One region of the Klenkia sp. AC732 genome, then DNA from elsewhere that is predicted to be linked to it. Evidence: riboswitches for the same ligand, from Rfam matches in the RefSeq annotation. Region 1 holds a riboswitch; each other region holds the start of a gene.
The links. A riboswitch is a leader RNA that binds a small molecule or an ion and turns the genes downstream of it on or off. The one in region 1 is predicted to bind S-adenosylmethionine.
Positions count from the first base shown of each region.

Region 1 (6,458 bases):
CCTGCTCCTCCAGGTAGGGCACGGTCTGGAAGAAGTTGGCGTCCAACGAGCCGTCGTCCAGCGCGACGTTGGGCTGCACGTAGTCGGTGAACTCGACGACGTCGAGGTCCAGCCCGGCGTCCTCGGCCAGGTTCTCCTCCACGAAGCGCAGGATCTCCGCGTGCGGGACCGGCGAGGCACCGACGCGCAGCGGCTCGTCGGCGCCGGACAGCTCGGCGTCCCCACCGCCGCAGGCAGCGAGGACCGCGGTGGTGGTGAGGGCGGACAGGGTCAGGGCGAGGCGACGCACGAGGTTCTCCATGGGGTGGTCAGCGACGCGCCAGTCGGCGCGCCCAGGTGTCGCCGCCGAACTGCAGCGCCTGGACGACGACGAGCAGCAGGGCGACGGTGAGCAGGGTGATGTCGGTGCGGAACTGCTGGTAGCCGAACCGGATGGCGAAGTCGCCCAGGCCGCCGCCGCCGATGGCGCCGGCCATGGCCGAGTAGCTGATCAGCGCGACGACGGTGACGGTGACGCCGGCGACCAGCGAGGGCAGCGCTTCGGGCAGCAGCACGGTGCGGACGACGTCCCGGCGGCGGGCGCCCATCGCCAGGGCCGCCTCGACCTTGCCGTGCGCGACCTCGCGCAGGCTGGTCTCGACCAGCCGGGCCAGGAACGGGACGGCGCCGATGGTCAGCGGGACGATCGCGGCGGTGGAGCCGATGGTGGTGCCGACCAGGCCACGGGTCAGCGGGGCGACCAGCACCAGCAGGATGATGAACGGCAGCGAGCGCCCCAGGTTGACGACCAGGCCGAGGACCCGGTGCAGCACCGGGTGCGGGGCCAGCGCGCGGGGTCCGGTGACGGTGAGCAGCACGCCGAGCGGGATGCCCAGCAGCACGGTGACCACCGCGGAGACGGCGACCATGTAGAGGGTCTCGCCGGTGGCGTCGGCCAGCTGCGGCCAGATCCGGGACCAGTCGCTCATCGGGCCGCCCCGGCCACGACGCGCTCGACCCGGGACCCGGCACCGCGCAGCCGTTCCAGGGCGCCGTCCAGGCCGCTCTGGTCGGCGCCGGTGACCCGCAGCAGCAGCCGGCCGTGCCGGCCGCCGGCGACGGTCTCCACCGAGCCGCCGGCGACCTCGACGTCCAGGCCGAGCCCGCCGACCAGCGCCTGCAGGACCCGGGTCTCGGGGGCCGCGTCGGTGACGGTGACCCGCACCAGGGTCCCGGTGTCCCGGTCGTCGGCCAGCGGGGCCGGCAGCAGGGCCTCGGCCAGTGGGGAGTCCCCGCGCGACAGCACCTCGTCGAGGCGGCCGCCGTCGACGACCCGGCCGGCCTCCAGCAGCACCGCGGAGTCGCAGACCGCCTTGACCACGGACATCTCGTGGGTGATGAGCAGGACGGTGAGGCCCAGCTCGTCGCGCACCCGGCGCAGCAGCTGCAGCACGCCGGTGGTGCTGGCCTGGTCCAGTGCGGAGGTGGCCTCGTCGCAGAGCAGCACCGTGGGCCGGGCGGCCAGCGCGCGGGCGATGGCCACCCGCTGCTTCTGCCCGCCGGACAGCTGCGCGGGCCGGGCCGTGGCCCGCTCGGCCAGGCCGACCAGGTCCAGCAGCTCCCCCGAGCGGCGCCGCCGCTCCGCGCGGCCGACACCGGCCAGCTCCAGCGGGTGCTCGACGTTCTCCGCCGCGGTCCGGGAGTCCATCAGCTCGAAGTGCTGGAAGACCATGCCGATCGAGCTGCGGGCCTTCCGGACCTCCTCGGCGGACAGGTCGGTGAGCACCCGGCCGTCGACGGTCACCGAGCCCGAGGTGGGCCGCTCCAGCAGGTTGACCAGCCGGATCAGCGTGCTCTTGCCCGACCCGGAAGGACCGACGACGCCGGCGAAGTCACCGGCGGGGACGGCGAGGTCGACGCCGTCGAGCGCGACGACCTCCTGGCCGCCGCGGGCGGCCGGGAAGACCTTGCGGACGTTCGACAGTTCGATCACGGGGAGGGGGTCTCCTGGCTGTGGGGGCCCGCGGGACGGCACACGGGCACGGCCGACCCGGCGGCGCGGGGGTGGAGCGGAGGTGCGGACGGCCACGGGAGGGCCGACGGGGTCAGCGACAGAGCCAGCTGGCGGTGCCGGCGTGGTCGACGGCGAGGTCGCGCGTCAGGAGGAGCCGGGGCACCCCGCCATGGTGCACGGCCGTGCGCTATCCCTACAAACCCGGTGGGGTTTGTGTGAGGGGGTTCTCACCCCACCGACGCCTCCGGATGGAAGGCCCCTCGCCCATTCGGCCGACGATCGCACCGTCAATCCCTACTAGACCGATGAGGGAAGTGGACAACGGTCGGCGGCGTTGGCTAGCGTCGTGGCCGGTCGAGAGCGTCAGCATCGAGCCCTGGCTTGCTGACCGGCAACCCCCCGTCCCGGCGGGGTGCCCCAGGTGATGACCCGGCGGAGGCGTCCACCTCCGCAAGCGGGGACACAGCACGAGGAGAGCCATGACCCACACGCCCCTGCACCTCGTCGCCGCGCTGGAGGGCGCCGGCTGGCACCCGGCCGCCTGGCGGGAGCCCGGCGCCCGCCCCCGCGAGCTGCTCACCGCCCGGTACTGGGTGGACCTGGCCGCCGAGGCCGAACGTGGCCTGCTCGACGCGGTGACCATCGAGGACGCCCTGCAGCTGCATTCCGAGGACCCCTTCGCCCCCGACGACCGCACCGACCGGGTCCGCGGCCGCCTGGACGCGGTGCTGCTGGCCGCCCGGGTCGCCCCGACCACCCGGCACCTGGGCTTCCTCCCGACGGCGGTCACCACGCACACCGAGCCCTTCCACCTGTCCAAGGCCGTCGCCACGCTGGACCACGTGTCCACCGGGCGGGCCGGGGTCCGGGTGCAGGTCGCGGTCCGCGCCGACACCGCCGGGCACTTCGGCCGCCGCGAGGTGCCGGCCGTCAGCCGGGACCGCCACGACGACCCGGAGGTCCAGCGGTTCGTCGCCGACCAGTTCGACGAGGCCGCCGAGTACGTCGAGGTGCTCCGCCGGCTCTGGGACAGCTGGGAGGACGACGCCGAGATCCGGGACGCCGCCACCGGCCGGTTCGTCGACGTCGACAAGCTGCACCACGTCGACTTCGAGGGCCGTTCGTTCTCGGTGCGGGGGCCCTCGATCACCCCGCGCCCGCCGCAGGGCCAGCCGGTCGTCGCCGCGCTCGGGCACGCCGAGGTGCCGTGGCGCTTGATCGGCCGCTCCGCGGACCTGGGCTTCGTCACCCCGACCGACGCCGCCGACGCCGCCCGGCTGGTGGCCGCGGTGCGCAGCGAGCAGGCCGACGCCGGTCGCGCCGAGGAGACCGTGCACGTGTTCGGTGACCTCGTCGTGGCGCTCGACGAGGACGAGGCCACCGCCCGGGAGAGGTTGCAGCGGCTGGACGAGTGGGCCGGCGTCGCGTTCACCAGCGACGCCCACGTGTTCACCGGGACGCCGTCCCAGCTGGCCGACCTGCTCGGTGAGTGGCAGCAGGCCGGGCTGACCGGCTTCCGGCTGCGCCCGGCGACGCTCCCGCACGACCTGGAGCAGATCACCCGCGGCCTGGTGCCCGAGCTGCAGCGCCGTGGCCTGTTCCGCAACGGGTACGAAGCCGACACCCTGCGCGGGCTGCTCGGCCTGGGCCGCCCGGCCAACCGCTACGCCGCCCAGCCCACGAACGCCTGAGGAGCCCGCGATGCCCAAGCAGATCCACCTCGCCGCGCACTTCCCCGGCGTCAACAACACCACCGTGTGGAGCGACCCCGCCTCGGGCAGCCACATCGAGTTCGACTCGTTCCGCGAGTTCGCGCAGATCGCCGAGGCCGGCAAGCTCGACTTCGTCTTCCTGGCCGAGGGCCTGCGACTGCGCGAGCAGAACGACCGCATCTACGACCTGGACGTCGTCGGCCGGCCCGACACCTTCACCGTGCTGGCCGCGCTGGCCGCCGTCACCGAGCGGATCGGGCTGACCGGCACGATCAACTCCACGTTCAACGAGCCCTACGAGGTGGCCCGGCAGTTCGCCACCCTCGACCACCTCTCCGACGGCCGCGCCGCCTGGAACGTGGTGACCTCCTGGGACGCGTTCACCGGCGAGAACTTCCGGCGCGGCGGCTTCCTGGCCCAGGCCGACCGGTACGACCGCGCGAGGTCCTTCCTGCAGACCGCGCTGGAGCTCTTCGACTCCTGGCGGGGCGACGAGGTGGTCGCGGACAAGGACAGCGGCACGTTCCTGGCCGACCCGCACCCCGGGGCCTTCGCGCACCGGGACGCCTTCTTCGACATCGCCGGCCAGTTCGACGTCCCCCGGAGCCCGCAGGGCCGCCCGGTGGTCTTCCAGGCCGGCGACTCCGACGAGGGCCGGGACTTCGCCGCCGCCGCGGCCGACGTCATCTTCTCCCGGCACAGCACGCTGGAGGCCGGCCAGGCCTTCTACGCGGACGTGAAGGGGCGGCTGCCCCGGTTCGGCCGCACCCGCGAGGAGCTGCTGATCATGCCCGCGGCCACCTTCGTCCTCGGTGACACCGAGGACGAGGCGGCCGAGCTGGCGCACGAGGTCCGGATGGCGCAGGTCTCCCCCGCGACGGCGGTGGCGTTCCTCGAGCAGCTGTGGAACCGGGACCTCTCCGACCACGATCCCGACGGTCCGCTGCCCTCGGTCGACCCGGTGGTCGGGGAGAACACCATCGCCCGGGGCCGGGCCAGCGTGCGGATGCACCGCGACCCGGTGGCCACCGCGCACGAGTGGCGGGCCAAGGCCGAGGCCGAGGGGCTGACCAGCCGCGAGCTGATCGTCGAGGTGACCGGCCGGCAGTCCTTCATCGGCACCCCGGCCACGGTCGCGGCGACCATCGACGAGTTCGTGCAGGCCGACGCCAGCGACGGCTTCGTGCTGGCCCCGCACATCACCCCCGGCGGCCTGGCGCCCTTCGTCGAGCAGGTCGTGCCGCTGCTGCAGGAGCGCGGGGTGTTCCGCACCGACTACGAGGGGACGACGCTGCGCGAGCACCTCGGGCTGCCGCTGCGACAGCCCGGTGGGGCAGCGGCCGCGGCCTCCTGAGCCGACCGTGGAGGCGCACTGGTTCCTGCCCACCCGCGGGGACGGCCGGGACGTCGGACCGGGGCCACGACCGGGGCCACCGAACACGCCCAGCCCACCGCCGTCCTGACCGCGGGCGCGGGTGCGGGTGGGGGGGCGGCCACAGTCGCGAGGAGGGCCGGGACGGGGCAGCTCCCCGCCCTGAGCAGGCAGCGCGGAGCCGCCCGGTGGCAGGGCCACCGGACTGTGGAGTCCGGTTGACGAGCCGGCGTCAGCCGACTTAGGTGAGCCTCACCTTAGTGAGCGACTCCGAGCTGCCCCCCGCAGCGCCGCCGTCCGGCCCCTTGACGGGGTCGGGCCCGAGCCCTCGAGGACGACCCCCGTGACCACACCCCGCGCCACCCTGCCCAGCCCCGGCCGGACGTCGGTGGACCAGCTGCTGACCGCCGACACCCGCGAGGCCTACCGCGCCACCATGTCCCAGGCCGTCGGACTCGTCGCCGGACGGCTGGCCGCCGTCGACGCACCGCAGACCGGTGTCCGCCCCGCCGCGCTGGCCCCGCAGGTCGCCGCCGTCGACCTGGACACCCCGCTCACCGACACCACCGCCGCCCTCGACGAGCTGTCCCGGCTCTGGCTCCACGACGCCGTCTGGTTCCACGAGCCGACCTACCTGGCGCACCTGAACTGCCCGGTCGTGCTGCCGGCGCTGGCCGCCGAGGCGCTGGCCAGCGCGGTGAACAGCTCGCTGGACACCTGGGACCAGTCCGCCGGCGCCACGCTGATCGAGCAGCGACTGGTCGGCTGGCTGGCCGACCGCGCGGGTCTGGGCCCCGACGCCGACGGTGTGTTCACCAGCGGCGGGACGCAGTCCAACCTGCAGGCCCTGCTGCTGGCCCGGGACGAAGCCTGCACCCGGCAGCGGCGGCACCGCCCCGACGCCCGGCTGCCCGAGCTACTCTCGGGCCTGCGGGTGTTCACCTCCGAGGTCGGCCACTTCAGCGTGCAGACCTCGGCCGCCCTGTTGGGCCTCGGCGAGGACGCCGTCGTGGCGGTGCCCTGCGACGCGCGGATGCGGATGCGGCCCGACGCGCTGGCCGCCGCGCTCGACGGCGCCCGCGCCTCCGGGCTGACCCCGATGGCCGTCGTCGGCACCGCCGGCACCACGGACTTCGGCAGCATCGACCCACTGGCGGCCATCGCCGACCTGTGCGCCGACCACGGCGCCTGGATGCACGTGGACGCCGCCTACGGCGGTGGTCTGCTCGTCTCCCCCACCCGCCGGCACCTGCTGGCCGGGGTCGAACGCGCCGACTCGGTGACCGTCGACCCGCACAAGACGTTCTTCCAGCCGGTGGCCTGCAGCGTGCTGCTGGTGCGCGACGCCGACACCCTGCGGCACGTCACGCACCACGCCGAC
Region 1 covers NZ_CEEDOS010000022.1:8,169-14,626, forward strand. Annotated here, with positions in the region: gene AC0IVP_RS12180 (MetQ/NlpA family ABC transporter substrate-binding protein) at 1-289, opposite strand, end outside; gene AC0IVP_RS12185 (methionine ABC transporter permease) at 309-968, opposite strand; gene AC0IVP_RS12190 (methionine ABC transporter ATP-binding protein) at 965-1,972, opposite strand; SAM riboswitch class IV at 2,346-2,456, shown strand; gene AC0IVP_RS12195 (LLM class flavin-dependent oxidoreductase) at 2,473-3,684, shown strand; gene AC0IVP_RS12200 (NtaA/DmoA family FMN-dependent monooxygenase) at 3,695-5,059, shown strand; gene AC0IVP_RS12205 (pyridoxal phosphate-dependent decarboxylase family protein) at 5,421-6,458, shown strand, end outside.

Region 2 (6,458 bases), on a different contig from region 1:
TCGAGGAGATCATCGGCACCGGCGGCGCCGTGCTGGTCGTGCTGGACGACCCGGCCGACACCGACCGCGCCGTCGAGGTGCTGGGCGCCCTGCCGGGGACCTCGGTCGAACGCTCGGACGAGGGCCTGGTGCTCGAGCTCGGCGGCACCAGCCGGGCGGCCGCCGTCACCGCCCTGGTGGGCGCCGGCATCGGCGTCGACCAGGTCACCCCGCGCCGCCGCCTGGAGGACGCGTTCCTGTCGTTGGTGGGGGAGAGCTCGTGAGCACCGTCCAGTCCACCGGGGCCGTCGCCGGCTACCGGCCCGAGCGCACCCTGCGTCTGTCGGTCGAGCTGCGCCGGCAGTTCAAACGGCGACGCACCATCGGCGTCTTCGCGCTGATGGTCGCGCTGCCGCTGCTGCTCATCGCCGCCCTCCAGCTGGGCGCCAGCGAGGACGCGCAGTCCAACAGCCGGCTCAACCTGGTGGACGTCGCGACGTCGTCCGGGCTGAACTTCACCCTCTTCGTGCTGTTCGCGACGACGTCGTTCTTCCTGGTCGTGGTGTACGCGTTGTTCTTCGGCGACACCGTGGCCAGCGAGGCCCAGTGGGGGTCGCTGCGCTACGCGCTGGCCACCCCGGTCCCGCGGATGCGGCTGCTCCGGCAGAAGTGGCTGGCCGCGCTGGTGATGTCGGTGGCGGCGCTGCTGACGGTGACCGTGGTGGCCGTCGTCGCGGGCGGGATCGCGTTCGGGTTCGAGGACATCCAGACGCCGATCGGCATCACCATCGGCCAGGGCGACGGGCTGCTCCGGCTGGCCGGGATGGTCGGCTACCTCGCCGTGCACCTGCTCGTCGTCGGCACGCTGGCGTTCTGGCTGTCCACGGTCACCGACGCGCCGCTGGCCGCCGTCGGCGGGTCGGTGTTCACGATGTTCGTCTTCGCGATCCTCGACCAGGTCGAGCAGCTGGGCAGCGTCCGGGACTACTTCCCGACGGCGGAGGAGTTCGCCTGGACGGACCTGCTGCAGACCCCGGTCGACAGCGGTGACCTCTACCGCGGCGTCATCCAGTCGCTGCTCTACGCCGCGGTGTTCACCGCGCTGGCCTTCCGGCACTTCGCCCGCCGCGACGTCACCAGCTGAGGGAGGGCCCCAGCGGGGTCAGAGCGAGGCGCGGACGGCCTGGGCCCAGCCCTCGCCCATCGGGGCGTGGGTGGCGGTGGCGTTCGGCAGGGCCGCGATGGCCGCCGGCATCCCCTCCACCGCGGCGCCGTTGGCGGTGATCCACAGCCGGCCGACCGACGGCGCCATCTCCAGGTCGCTGACGGAGTCCCCGACGGCGACGGCGTCGGCGGGGTCGATGCCCCGGCGGGCCAGGTCCCAGGCGATGGCCGCGCCCTTGTCGATGCCGCGCGGCATCAGGTGGTAGACGTGCGGGTCGGTGCCGTCGCCGTCGCCGTCGCCGTCCAGCGTCATCCGTGAGGTGCGCGGGACGCGGCCGTTGTCCTTGACCGTCAGCCAGCCCCAGCCACGTGCGGCCAGCCAGTCGTCGACCGCGACGGTGTCCAGCCAGCCGCGGAGCAGGGCGTCGGCAGAGTGCGTGGCGTGCCAGGGCGCGTGCCACTCCACCCGGCCGGGGTGCTCGGCCAGCAGGGCGTCGACCACCCCGAGCGAGGCGAGCACGTCCATCGGGGTGCGACCGGCGTGCTCCTCGGGCAGGGCACCGGTGAGCAGGTGGGTCTCCCGGCCGCCGTCCCAGCTGACCAGCGAGCCCAGCTCGGCGACGTGGCCGTCGACGGCGAAGACCCGGCCGGCCTCCAGCAGCTGGGCGTGGGTGCGCCCGGACACCAGCACCAGCGGCACCCCGGCCCGGTGCAGGTCCAGCAGGGCGGCGGCGGGGGAGTCGGTCAGCTCGCGGCCGGCGGTGTGGAAGAAGGAGCCCCGCGGCCCCACCATCGTGCCGTCGAGGTCGGTGTACACGATCGCGGCGGTCATGCAGGTCATCCTGCCGGAGCCCCTGGTCCGGTACGGTGGCCGACGTTCCACTCATCACGAGGGGCAGAGGGACACGGCCCGCTGAAGCCCCGGCAACCACCGCCCGCACCCACGCGGGCAGCAGGTGCCCCTTCCGTCCTGCGCGGCTCGACGGCCCGACGCGGGGAAGATGAGGAGGTAGTCGTCGTATGACCATGACCGCTCCCACTGCCACCGGCGCGATCGCGCAGCCGGTGCCCCCGAACCCCGCCCGCGGCCTGGTGTGCCGCAACTGCGGTGCCACGTTCGGCCTGATCGCCGAGCACGCGTGTGCCGAGTGCTTCGGTCCGCTGGAGGTCGACTACGACCCCGAGCTGATGCGCGCGGTGACCCGCGAGCAGATCGAGGCCGGCCCGCAGAACATCTGGCGCTACAGCGCGTTGCTGCCCACCGGTCAGGACCCGGACTCCCGGGTCAGCCTGGACCCGGGCATGACCCCGCTGGTGCGCGCCCAGCGCCTGGGTGACGAGCTGGGCTTCACCGCCCCGCTGTGGGTCAAGGACGACTCGGCCAACCCGACGCACTCCTTCAAGGACCGGGTGGTCAGCCTGGCCGCGACGGCGGCCAAGGGCTTCGGGTACGCCAAGATCGCCTGCGCCTCGACCGGCAACCTGGCGAACTCGGTGGCCGCGCACGCCGCCCGCAACGGGCTGCCCTCCTTCGTCTTCGTGCCCAGCGACCTGGAGCCGGGGAAGATCGTCCAGTCCGCGGTCTACGGCCAGGCGCTGATCGCCGTCGACGGCTCCTACGACGAGGTCAACCGGCTCACCAGCGAGCTCGCCGAGACCGACGAGTTCGAGGACTGCGCGTTCGTCAACCAGAACGTGCGCCCCTACTACGCCGAGGGGTCCAAGACCGTCGGCTACGAGATCGCCGAGCAGCTCGGCTGGCGGATCCCGGCCCAGGTGGTCATCCCGATGGCGTCGGGGTCGCTGCTGACCAAGGTGGACAAGGCCTTCCGCGAGCTGTCGGCCGCCGGGATCGTCGAGGCCACCGAGTGGAAGGTCTTCGGCGCGCAGTCCGCCGGTTGCGACCCGATCGCCACCGCGTTCGAGAACGGCTGGGACGTCGTCAAGCCGGTCAAGCCGACCGGGATCGCCAAGTCGCTGAACATCGGCAACCCCGCCGACGGGCCCTACGCCCTGGACGCCATCCGGCGCACCGGCGGCTCGGTCGGCCGGGTCGGGGACGCCGAGATCGTCGAGGGCATCCGGGACCTGGCCCGGACCACCGGGGTCTTCGCCGAGACCGCCGGCGGGGTGACGACGGCGGTGCTGCGCCAGCTGGTGGAGCGTGGCCTGCTGGACCCGGCCGCGGAGACCGTCGTGCTGAACACCGGGGAGGGTCTGAAGACCCTGGACCCGCTGATGCCCGTCGTGGGCCCCACCCACCGGGTGGACCCCTCGCTGCGCTCGCTGCGCCAGGCCGGCCTCATCTCCTGAGGTCGGCGGCACCCTCCCTCCTCGGGGGGAGGGTGCCCGCACTGCTCAAGACCGGCCCGCTCGTGTCGATGTAGAACGCATTCGTCCGGAATAGTTCCGGACGGTGAGATGCGGGAGACGCGATGAGCATGTCCGGATGGTCCGTGGGCTCCACGCCCGTGCCGGCGCCGGTGTCCGACCGGCCCGGTCTGGGGCAGGCGTTCGCCGCCACCGCCGGGGTGGCGGTGTCCGACCTCGCCGGTACCGAGGACTTCGACGTCTTCACCGTGGCCCGGATGACCGACCGGTCCTGGACCGGTGTGACGTCCCGGTCCAGGACCGGGCCGGCCCTCGTGGGCCACCCGGTCCCGGTCGAGCAGAGCGCCTGCCACCACCTGCTGGTCGGCCGGCGGCCCGTGCTGGCCCGCGACCTGCGCCGGCACACCGACCCCGAGCTGCGGGCCGTCGGCCGCCAGCACGGCGTCTCCGCCTACGTCGGTGCCCCGCTCCGCCGGTTCGACGGGCAGCTGCTGGGCAGCGTGTGCGGGTACTCCGCGGCGCGCTGGACGGGCGTCGACCACGACCGGCTCGCGGCGCGCCTCGCGCTGGTCGCCGACGTCCTGGGCCGGGAGCTGGCCACCGCGCTGGACGCCGTGGTCGACGACCGGCGGGCGGGCATCGAGCAGGCCCTCCGCAGCCGGGACGACGTCACCGGCCTGCCCGACCGGCGCGGCTGGGGCCTGCTGCTGCACGACGAGGCGGAGCGGGCGGTGCACCTGGCCGAGGACCTCTCCGTGGTGCTGGTCGACATCGGTCTGGTGCGCACCGCCCGCGGTCTGCGGCGCGCGGGGCACGTGCTCCGCGAGGCGCTCGGCGAGGTCGCGTTGAGCCGGGTCGGTGGCCGTCAGTTCGGCGTCGTCGGCGGGGACCTCGACGACCTCGACCCGGGCGCGACCGCCGTCCTCGCCCAGGACGCCCTGCGTGCGGCCGGGTACACGGCCACCGCGGGCTGGGCGGTCCGGGAACCCCAGGAGGACGTCGTCGGGACCTGGCGCCGGGCAGAGGACGCCCTGCTGCGGGTCCGGGCCGGGCGGGTCTCGGGCTGACCCCGCCACCCGGTGGTCGCACGCCCCGGATCACCTGCCGATAAGGCAGTTGTCGATCCGGAACGACGCGATACGGGAACAGAGGTGGGTCGTGGTGAGGCAGGTGCAGTCGTCCCCCGTGGCACCGGACTGGGACGACGACATGTCCGTCGCCCCGGCCGTGCAGGTGCTCGACACGAGATCGGCCGGTCCGGCGCTGCCGGTGTCAGGGTCGGTGTGGTCCCGTGGCGCGCTGCCCGGGGCCGACGCCGCCCTGGCCCTGCTGGGCAGCCTGGGTGGCGTCGACGCCTGGACCATCTGCCGGATCACCGAGGACACCTGGACCGGCCTCGCCGTCCAGCCGACGGCGCAGGCCACCGGCCCGCGGTCGGCGTGGTCGGGCACCCGGGCCGCCTCCTACCAGGCCGGCACCCCCGTGGCCCGGGACCGCTCCCTGTGCCACCACCTGCTCTCGGGTCCGCAGCCCGTCGTCGTCCCCGACCTCGGCCGCAGCCAGCACGTCGACCTGCGGCGGCTCGCCGACGGCTGGGGCCTCAACGGCTACCTGGGCATCGCGCTGCGGGCCCCGGACGGCCGGCAGCTGGGGTCGCTGGCCGGGTTCAGTGCCTCGCCCGTGGACCCGGGGCAGCGGGACTGGCCGGAGCTGCTGGCCGTGCAGGCCGCCGCACTGCAGGCGTCCCTCAGCGCCGACATCGCCGCGCTGGACGACGCCCGCGAGGACGCCTTCGAGCGGAGCCTGGACAGCCACGACGACGTCACCCGGCTGCCCAACCGGCGCGGGTGGGCGATGTTGCTGGCCACCGAGGAGCAGCTGTCCACCCCGGTCGGCGACCCCGTCGGGCTCGCGCTGGTCGACCTGGGCGTCATCCGCACCGTGCGCTCGCTGCGGCGGGCCGTCTCGGTGGTCCGCGAGGCCGCCGGTGACGTCCGGCTCGCCCGCGTCGGCCCCCGCCAGATCGGCATCCTGGCCGGCGGGTACCAGACCTCCCAGGTGGCCCGGGTGGCCAACCTGGTGCAGGCCCGGCTCGAGGGCGCGGGCTTCCGCACCGCCACCGCGCACACCATGCGCGCCGGCCTGGAGCCGCTGGCCACGACCTGGGTCCGGGCCGAGAACGCCCTGGTGACCGCGCGCCGTGAGCAGGCCGGGAGCCGGAGCCGGTGAGCGCCGGCCCGGTGACCACCGGCGGGGCCGACGCCTGGGTGCTCTCCACCGACACCGACCGCACGCCCGACGTCGGCCTGGTCCGCCCCGGCATGATCGCCGGCGGCGTGCTGACCCTCGTGGCCATGCTCGTCGGGTCCTCCCGGCTGCAGGCCCTCGAGGCCGCGGCGGCCGTCCCGCTCGCCCGGGCGATCGGCCTGGAGGACGCCCGTCAGGTCGGCCGGTCGGTGCTGTTCACCGTCGACGGGCAGCCGACCGGCATCGACGTCACCGTCGGGTGCACCGCGGCCTTCCTGCTGCTGCCCTTCGTCGTCATCACCACCGTGCTGCTCGCCGTCCGCCGGATCCCCGTCCTGCGCGCGATGAGCGCACTGGTCGCCGCCGTGCTCGTGATCCTGGCGGTCAACCAGGCCCGGATGCTGGCCATCACCGCCGGGATGGCCACCTGGGGACCCGAGGTGGGGTACGCCCGCACCCACGTCCTCGTCGGCACCGCCGTCAGCACCCTGGGGGTGGTGCTCGCCGGCACCGCCTACCTGGTGGTCCTGCTGCGCGGCACGTACCCCTCGCCGGCGGTCGACCCCCAGGACGGGGACCGCTGGTGAACCAGGACAACATCGCGCTGGCGGCGCTGAACACGACCGCCTTCATGCTCTGCGTCAGCTTCCTGCTCTACGTCGTGTTCATCATGCGGCCCTTCCTGGCCCGCGCGGACAGCGTGCCCGGCAGCCGCCACGGCTACGACTTCCACCTCG
Region 2 covers NZ_CEEDOS010000070.1:3,432-9,889, forward strand. Annotated here, with positions in the region: gene AC0IVP_RS21180 (alpha/beta fold hydrolase) at 1-263, shown strand, start outside; gene AC0IVP_RS21185 (ABC transporter permease) at 260-1,123, shown strand; gene AC0IVP_RS21190 (HAD family hydrolase) at 1,142-1,975, opposite strand; SAM riboswitch class I at 2,024-2,151, shown strand; gene thrC (threonine synthase) at 2,170-3,456, shown strand; gene AC0IVP_RS21200 (GAF domain-containing protein) at 3,579-4,541, shown strand; gene AC0IVP_RS21205 (GAF domain-containing protein) at 4,645-5,703, shown strand; gene AC0IVP_RS21210 (archaeosortase/exosortase family protein) at 5,700-6,308, shown strand; partial or broken gene AC0IVP_RS21215 (glycosyltransferase family 2 protein) at 6,305-6,458, shown strand, end outside.
Region 2: another riboswitch for S-adenosylmethionine. It lies ahead of thrC (threonine synthase); the one in region 1 lies ahead of AC0IVP_RS12195 (LLM class flavin-dependent oxidoreductase).

Region 3 (6,458 bases), on a different contig from region 1:
AGCCGGACCAGGACCGCCCGCCGGTCGGTGGGGTCCGGGACGCGCTCGACCAGGCCACGCCCGGCCAGGCCGTCGACCACCTCGGTCGCCGACCGGGGGGCGATGTGCAGCGACTCGGCCAGCCCGGACAGCCGCAGGCCCTCCGCGCGGGCGACCACCATCAGCGCCCGAACCTGGTGCGGGGAGAGGTCCCAGGGCTCCAGCGCCTCGCGCCAGCGGCCGCGCAGCGACCGGGCGGCCCGGACGATCAGCTCACCCAGGTCGTCGTCGGGGGCGGGGGCGGACACGGCGGGAATGCTAACGGACTTGCCGTTGCTACCTCACCGTGAGGTAACCTCAGCATCGTTCCACCGACAGAGAGGGGGACGTGGATGCCACGCCCCGAGGGCCGGCCCGACCCGGCAGACGAGACCCAGCTCGAGCGCTCCCCCGTGTCCCTGCGACGCGTGCTGGCGCTCTTCGCCCCCCACCGGCTCCAGGTGGGCACCGTCATGGCGCTGATCGTGCTCAGCTCGCTGATCGCCCTGGCCACCCCCTTCCTGGTCCGCACCGTCATCGACGACGCGCTCCCGCACGCCGACGTCCGGCTGCTCGCCTGGGCCGTGGCCGGCATGGTCGCCGTCGCCGCGTCCACCGCACTGCTCGGCGTCGTCCAGACCTGGCTGTCCACCACCGTCGGCCAGAAGGTCATGCACGGCCTGCGGACGTCGGTCTTCACGCACCTGCAGCGCCAGTCGCTGGGCTTCTTCACCCGCACCCGCGGCGGTGAGGTGCAGTCCCGGCTGACCAACGACATCGGCTCCATGCAGTCGGTGGTCACCTCGACCGCCACCAGCCTGGCCTCCAACGCCACCACCGTCGTCGGCACCGTGGTCGCCATGGCCGCGCTGAGCTGGCGGCTGTCCCTGCTGTCCCTCGTCGTGCTGCCGCCGGCGATCTGGCTGACCCGCAAGGTCGCGCTGATGCGCCGCGAGGTCACCGGCGAGCGCCAGCGCCGGATGGCGGACATGCAGACCCAGGTCGAGGAGGGGCTGTCGATCTCCGGCGTCCAGCTCGGCAAGACCCTGGGCACCGGCCCGGCGCAGTCCCAGCGCTTCGCCCGCACGTCGGAGGAGCTGGTGGCCCTCGAGGTCCGCTCCCAGCTGGCCGGCCGCTGGCGGATGGCCTCGATGAGCATCGTGTTCGCCGGGATCCCGGCGCTGATCTACCTCGTCGCCGGCCTGCCCGCGACGTCGGGTGGCATGACGATCGGCACGCTGGTCGCCTTCACCGCCCTGCAGGGGACCCTGTTCCGCCCGCTGATGGGCCTGCTGGACGTCGGCGGTCAGCTGATCACCTCGATGGCGCTGTTCAGCCGGGTCTTCGAGTACCTGGACCTACCGGTGGACATCGACGACCCGGCCGAGCCCGTCGCCCTGCCGCACGTGCGCGGCGAGGTCCGCCTCGAGCACGTCGGGTTCTCCTACGACGGCGCCCGCGCCGCCCTCACCGACGTCGACCTGGTCGTCCCGGCCGGCAGCACGCTGGCCCTGGTCGGCGAGACCGGCTCGGGCAAGTCGACGCTGGCCTCGCTGGTGTCCCGGCTCAACGACGTCACCACCGGCCGGGTGACCATCGACGGCGTCGACGTCCGCGACCTGTCGCTGGCCGAGCTGGCCCGGGTGGTCGGCGTGGTCAGCCAGGAGACCTACCTGCTGCACACCACGATCCGGGAGAACCTGCGCTACGCGAAGCCCGACGCCACCGACGCCGACATCGAGCAGGCCGCCCGGCGCGCCCAGGTGCACCAGGTCATCGCCGCGCTGCCCGACGGCTACGACACCATGGTCGGCGCCCGCGGCCACCGGTTCTCCGGCGGGGAGAAGCAGCGGCTGGCCATCGCCCGCACACTGCTGCGCGACCCGCGGGTGCTGGTGCTCGACGAGGCCACCAGCGCGCTGGACAACGAGACCGAGCGCGCCGTGCAGGCCGCCCTCGACGAGGTCGCCCGCGGCCGGACGACGATCACCATCGCCCACCGGCTGTCCACCGTCCGGGACGCCGACACCATCGCGGTGCTCGACGCCGGGCGGGTGCTCGAGCAGGGCAGCCACGACGAACTGGTCGCCCGCGGCGGCCGGTACGCGCTGCTGGCCGGGGGCACGGCGGCCGTCCCCGCCTGACCCAGGGTGACGCGGGCCGCCGGGTCGTCCTACGATCGTCACGGCTCACGAGAGGCAGCGACAAGCACCTGGCTGGCTGCCCGGCAACCGCTACTCCGTCTGCGGTGCTCCAGGGGAAGAGCCGGTGTGGACGGCGCCCGCCGTCCGCGCAAGCGACGGAGTGCCCGTACGCCCGGGCCCTCCCGATCACCAGGAGGACGTGGCGCATGACCGACCCCAGCGGCTGGAGCTTCGAGACCCGGCAGATCCACGCCGGAGCGAGCCCCGACCCCACCACCGGCGCCCGCGCGCTGCCCATCTACGCGACGACCAGCTACCAGTTCCGCGACAGCCAGCACGCCGCGGACCTGTTCGCCCTCGCCGAGATGGGCAACATCTACACCCGCATCATGAACCCGACGCAGGACGCGCTGGAGCAGCGCGTCGCGTCGCTGGAGGGCGGTGTCGCCGCCCTCGCCGTCTCCTCCGGGCAGGCCGCGGAGACCCTGGCGATCCTCAACCTGGCCGAGGCCGGGGACCACGTCGTGGCCTCGGCGTCGCTGTACGGCGGCACGTACAACCTGCTGCACCACTCGCTGCCCAAGCTGGGCGTGACGGTGTCCTTCGTCGAGGACCCCGACGACCCGCAGGCCTGGCAGGCCCTCGTGCAGGACAACACCCGCGCCTTCTACGCCGAGACGATCGGCAACCCCAAGGGCGACGTCCTGGACATCTCCGCGGTCAGCGAGGTCGCGCACCGCAACGGCGTGCCGCTGATCGTGGACAACACGATCGCCACCCCGTACCTGATCCGGCCCATCGAGTTCGGTGCCGACGTCGTCGTCCACTCGGCGACGAAGTACCTGGGCGGGCACGGCACCGCCGTGGCCGGCGTGATCGTCGACAGCGGCAACTTCGACTGGACCGGGGGCAGGCACCCCATGTTCACCACCCCGGACCCGACGTACAACGGCGTGGTCTACGCCGACCTCGGCGCCCCGGCGTTCGCGCTCAAGGCCCGGGTGCAGCTGCTGCGCGACCTCGGCCCGGCCATCTCGCCGTTCAACGCCTTCCTGGTGGTGCAGGGCATCGAGACCCTGTCGCTGCGCCTGGACCGGCACGTGGCCAACGCCCAGCGGGTCGCGGAGTGGCTCGAGGCCCGGGACGAGGTGGAGTCCGTGCACTACGCCGGGCTGCCGTCCTCCCCCTGGCACGCGGCCGGCAAGAAGTACGCCCCCAAGGGGACCGGCGCCGTGCTGGCGTTCGAGATCGTCGGGGGCGTCGCCGCCGGCAAGGCGTTCGTCGAGGCCCTGGAGCTGCACAGCCACGTCGCCAACATCGGCGACGTGCGCAGCCTGGTCATCCACCCGGCGTCCACCACGCACTCCCAGCTGACCCCCGAGGAGCAGCTGACCGCCGGCGTCACCCCGGGCCTGGTGCGCCTGGCCGTGGGCCTGGAGGGGATCGAGGACATCCTCGCCGACCTCGACGCCGGGTTCCGCGCGGCGAAGAGCGCCTGAGCCGGTGACGGGGGTCCGGGAGACCGCTGCCCGGGCCCCCCACCGCTCCGGCGGCTGGGTCGAGGGGGACCCGGTCGGCGACCGGCGCTTCGTCGACCTCGGGCCGCTGGACCTCGAACGCGGGGGTCAGCTGCCCGAGGTCCGGGTCGCCTACGAGACCTGGGGGACGCTCGCGCCCGACGGCGCCAACGCCGTGCTGGTCGAGCACGCGCTCACCGGCGACAGCCACGTCGTCGGGACGACCGGCCCCGGGCAGCCGACCCCCGGCTGGTGGGACGGCCTGATCGGGGACGGCGCACCGCTCGACGGGCGGTTCGTGGTCTGCGCCAACGTGCTCGGTGGCTGCCAGGGCACGACCGGGCCGTCGTCCCCGGCTCCGGACGGGCGCCCGTGGGGCTCCCGGTTCCCGGAGCTGACGATCCGCGACCAGGTCGCGGTCGAGGCCCGGCTGGCCGACGCGCTGGGCGTGGGCACCTGGTCGGCGGTGATCGGCGGCTCGATGGGCGGCATGCGCGCCCTGGAGTGGGCGGTCGCGCACCCGCAGCGGGTGGAGCGGCTGTTCTTCCTGGCCTCCGGGGCGGTGGCCACCGCCGACCAGATCGGCACCCAGACGACCCAGCAGGCCGCCGTCACCACCGACGTGCGGTGGGCCGGCGGCGACTACGCCGCGGGAGAGGGCCCGGTCGCGGGCCTGGGCACCGCCCGGCGCATCGCGCACCTGACCTACCGCAGCGCCGAGGAGCTGGAGACCCGGTTCGCCAACACGGTGCAGCCCGACGGCCGGTTCGCGGTGGCCAGCTACCTGGACCACCACGCCGACAAGCTGGCCCGCCGCTTCGACGCCGGCAGCTACGTGGTGCTCACCCAGGCCATGAACACCTGGGACGTCGGCCGGGGCCGCGGGGGCGTGGAGGCGGCACTGTCCCGGGTGACGGCGCGGGCCGTCGTGGCCGGCATCGACTCCGACCGGCTGTACCGGGTCCAGGAGCAGCAGCGGGTCGCCGACGCGCTCGGCGTGCCGCTGCGGGTGGTGACCTCGCCGTACGGGCACGACGGCTTCCTGGTCGAGGTCGACGCCGTCGGCGCGCTGGTCCGCGAGCTCTTCGCCGACTGAGGCCACGCCGACTGAGGCCACGCACGGACGTGGACCAGCCCCGAGGGGGACTGGTCCACGGCCGTGCAGCGGATCAGGCCAGGACGACCGACAGCCCGCCCGAGCCGTAGCCGGCGACGGCCACCTCGAGGTCGATCCGGTTGGTGGAGGCGGTCAGCCCGGCGATGTCCCCGGGCAGCGGCTGCCCCGGGGGCACCAGGGTGTCCAGCTTGGAGTGGGTGACCCCACCGGCGTTGAGCAGCGCGGCGGCCACGTTGACCACCTCGTGCAGCACCTCGACGTGCATGTCGGACAGCTCGCCCTCGTCGACGGCGTCCTCGAGGCCGCCCTTGGGCAGCAGCGCGAGGGCACCGGCGCACCAGGCGGCCAGCGGCAGGTCGACCAGGCAGATCGCGGTCACCCGCGAGGTCGGGTCCACGTAGACGGCGACCGCGGCGGGACGCGACGGCGTGGGGGTGACCGGCGCGCCGGGGCCCACGGTGACGTCGCGGCCCAGCAGGCCCTCGAGCAGGTCGCGGACGTCCTTGGGCGTGGGCAGCGAGGTCGCGGCGACGGCGGAGGTCACGCGAGCACCCCGTCCAGCTGGTCGCGGAAGGTGTCGGCGGTGAACGGCTTGGCGATGAGGAACAGCGCCCCGGCCTCGGAGGCGGTCTCGCGCATCTCCGGCGAGCCCTCCGAGGTGACGAACCCGAACGGGACGGCGGAGCCCTGCGCCCGCAGCGCCCGCAGGCACTCGATGCCGGTCATCTCGGGCATGTTCCAGTCCGACAGGACCAGGTCCGGGGACTCCTCGGCGACCTTCTCCAGGGCGTCCTTGCCGTCGACGGCCTCGACGACGTCGACGTCGTCGTAGCCGGCCTGACGCAGGGTGCGGATGACGATCTGCCGCATGACACGGCTGTCGTCGGCGACCAGGATCTTCACAGCGGGACCTCCGTGGTGGTGAGCTCAGGGGCCTCCGTGGCGCCCTGGACGGTGATGGCGATCGGGTGGCCGCGCCAGCTGACGGCGACCGTGGAACTGCCCGGGCGGGCGGGCGGCGGCGTGCCCGTCTCCGGCAGACCGAGCACCGAGGGGCCCGGCAGCAGGGACTTCACGTTGCCGCCGAGGATGTTGGCCAGCTCGCGGAGCACGTCGTCGACGTCCTCGGCCTCGGGCTCCTCGTCGGGGCGCAGCTGGAGCACGGCGCGGGTCAGGTCGTCGGTGGCCGACGGGCTGCAGGTCAGCACGACGGCGCCGTTCCAGGGCCCGGTCACGGTGACCCAGGCGCTGGTGCCGGCCGGGGCGGACCCGCCGTCGGGGACGAGCACCTCGTCGGCGCCGACCATGGCGCTCCAGACCTCCCCGGCGACGTCGGTGACGGTCTCGACGGTGATCAGCTCGGCGATGGTGGCGGTCATGCCGGCACCTCGCTGGGGGTCGGGAGCAGGCCCAGCAGGGACAGCTTGTCGGCGAACGCGTCGGGGGTGAAGGGCTTGATGACGTACTCGTGCGCACCGGCGGCCAGCGCCCGGACGATCTGCCCGTGCTCGCTCTCGGTGGTCACCATCATCAGCGTCACCGAGCGCCAGGACGGGTTGGCCCGGACGGCGGAGACGAACTGCAGCCCGTCCATGACCGGCATGTTCCAGTCGATGCAGGCCAGGTCGGGGACCCAGCCCTCCTCGAGCACGTCCAGGGCCT
Region 3 covers NZ_CEEDOS010000018.1:58,847-65,304, forward strand. Annotated here, with positions in the region: gene AC0IVP_RS10680 (MarR family winged helix-turn-helix transcriptional regulator) at 1-287, opposite strand, end outside; gene AC0IVP_RS10685 (ABC transporter ATP-binding protein) at 372-2,162, shown strand; SAM riboswitch class IV at 2,206-2,323, shown strand; gene AC0IVP_RS10690 (bifunctional o-acetylhomoserine/o-acetylserine sulfhydrylase) at 2,369-3,661, shown strand; gene metX (homoserine O-acetyltransferase MetX) at 3,666-4,775, shown strand; gene AC0IVP_RS10700 (hypothetical protein) at 4,849-5,340, opposite strand; gene AC0IVP_RS10705 (response regulator) at 5,337-5,699, opposite strand; gene AC0IVP_RS10710 (chemotaxis protein CheX) at 5,696-6,175, opposite strand; gene AC0IVP_RS10715 (response regulator) at 6,172-6,458, opposite strand, start outside.
Region 3: another riboswitch for S-adenosylmethionine. It lies ahead of AC0IVP_RS10690 (bifunctional o-acetylhomoserine/o-acetylserine sulfhydrylase); the one in region 1 lies ahead of AC0IVP_RS12195 (LLM class flavin-dependent oxidoreductase).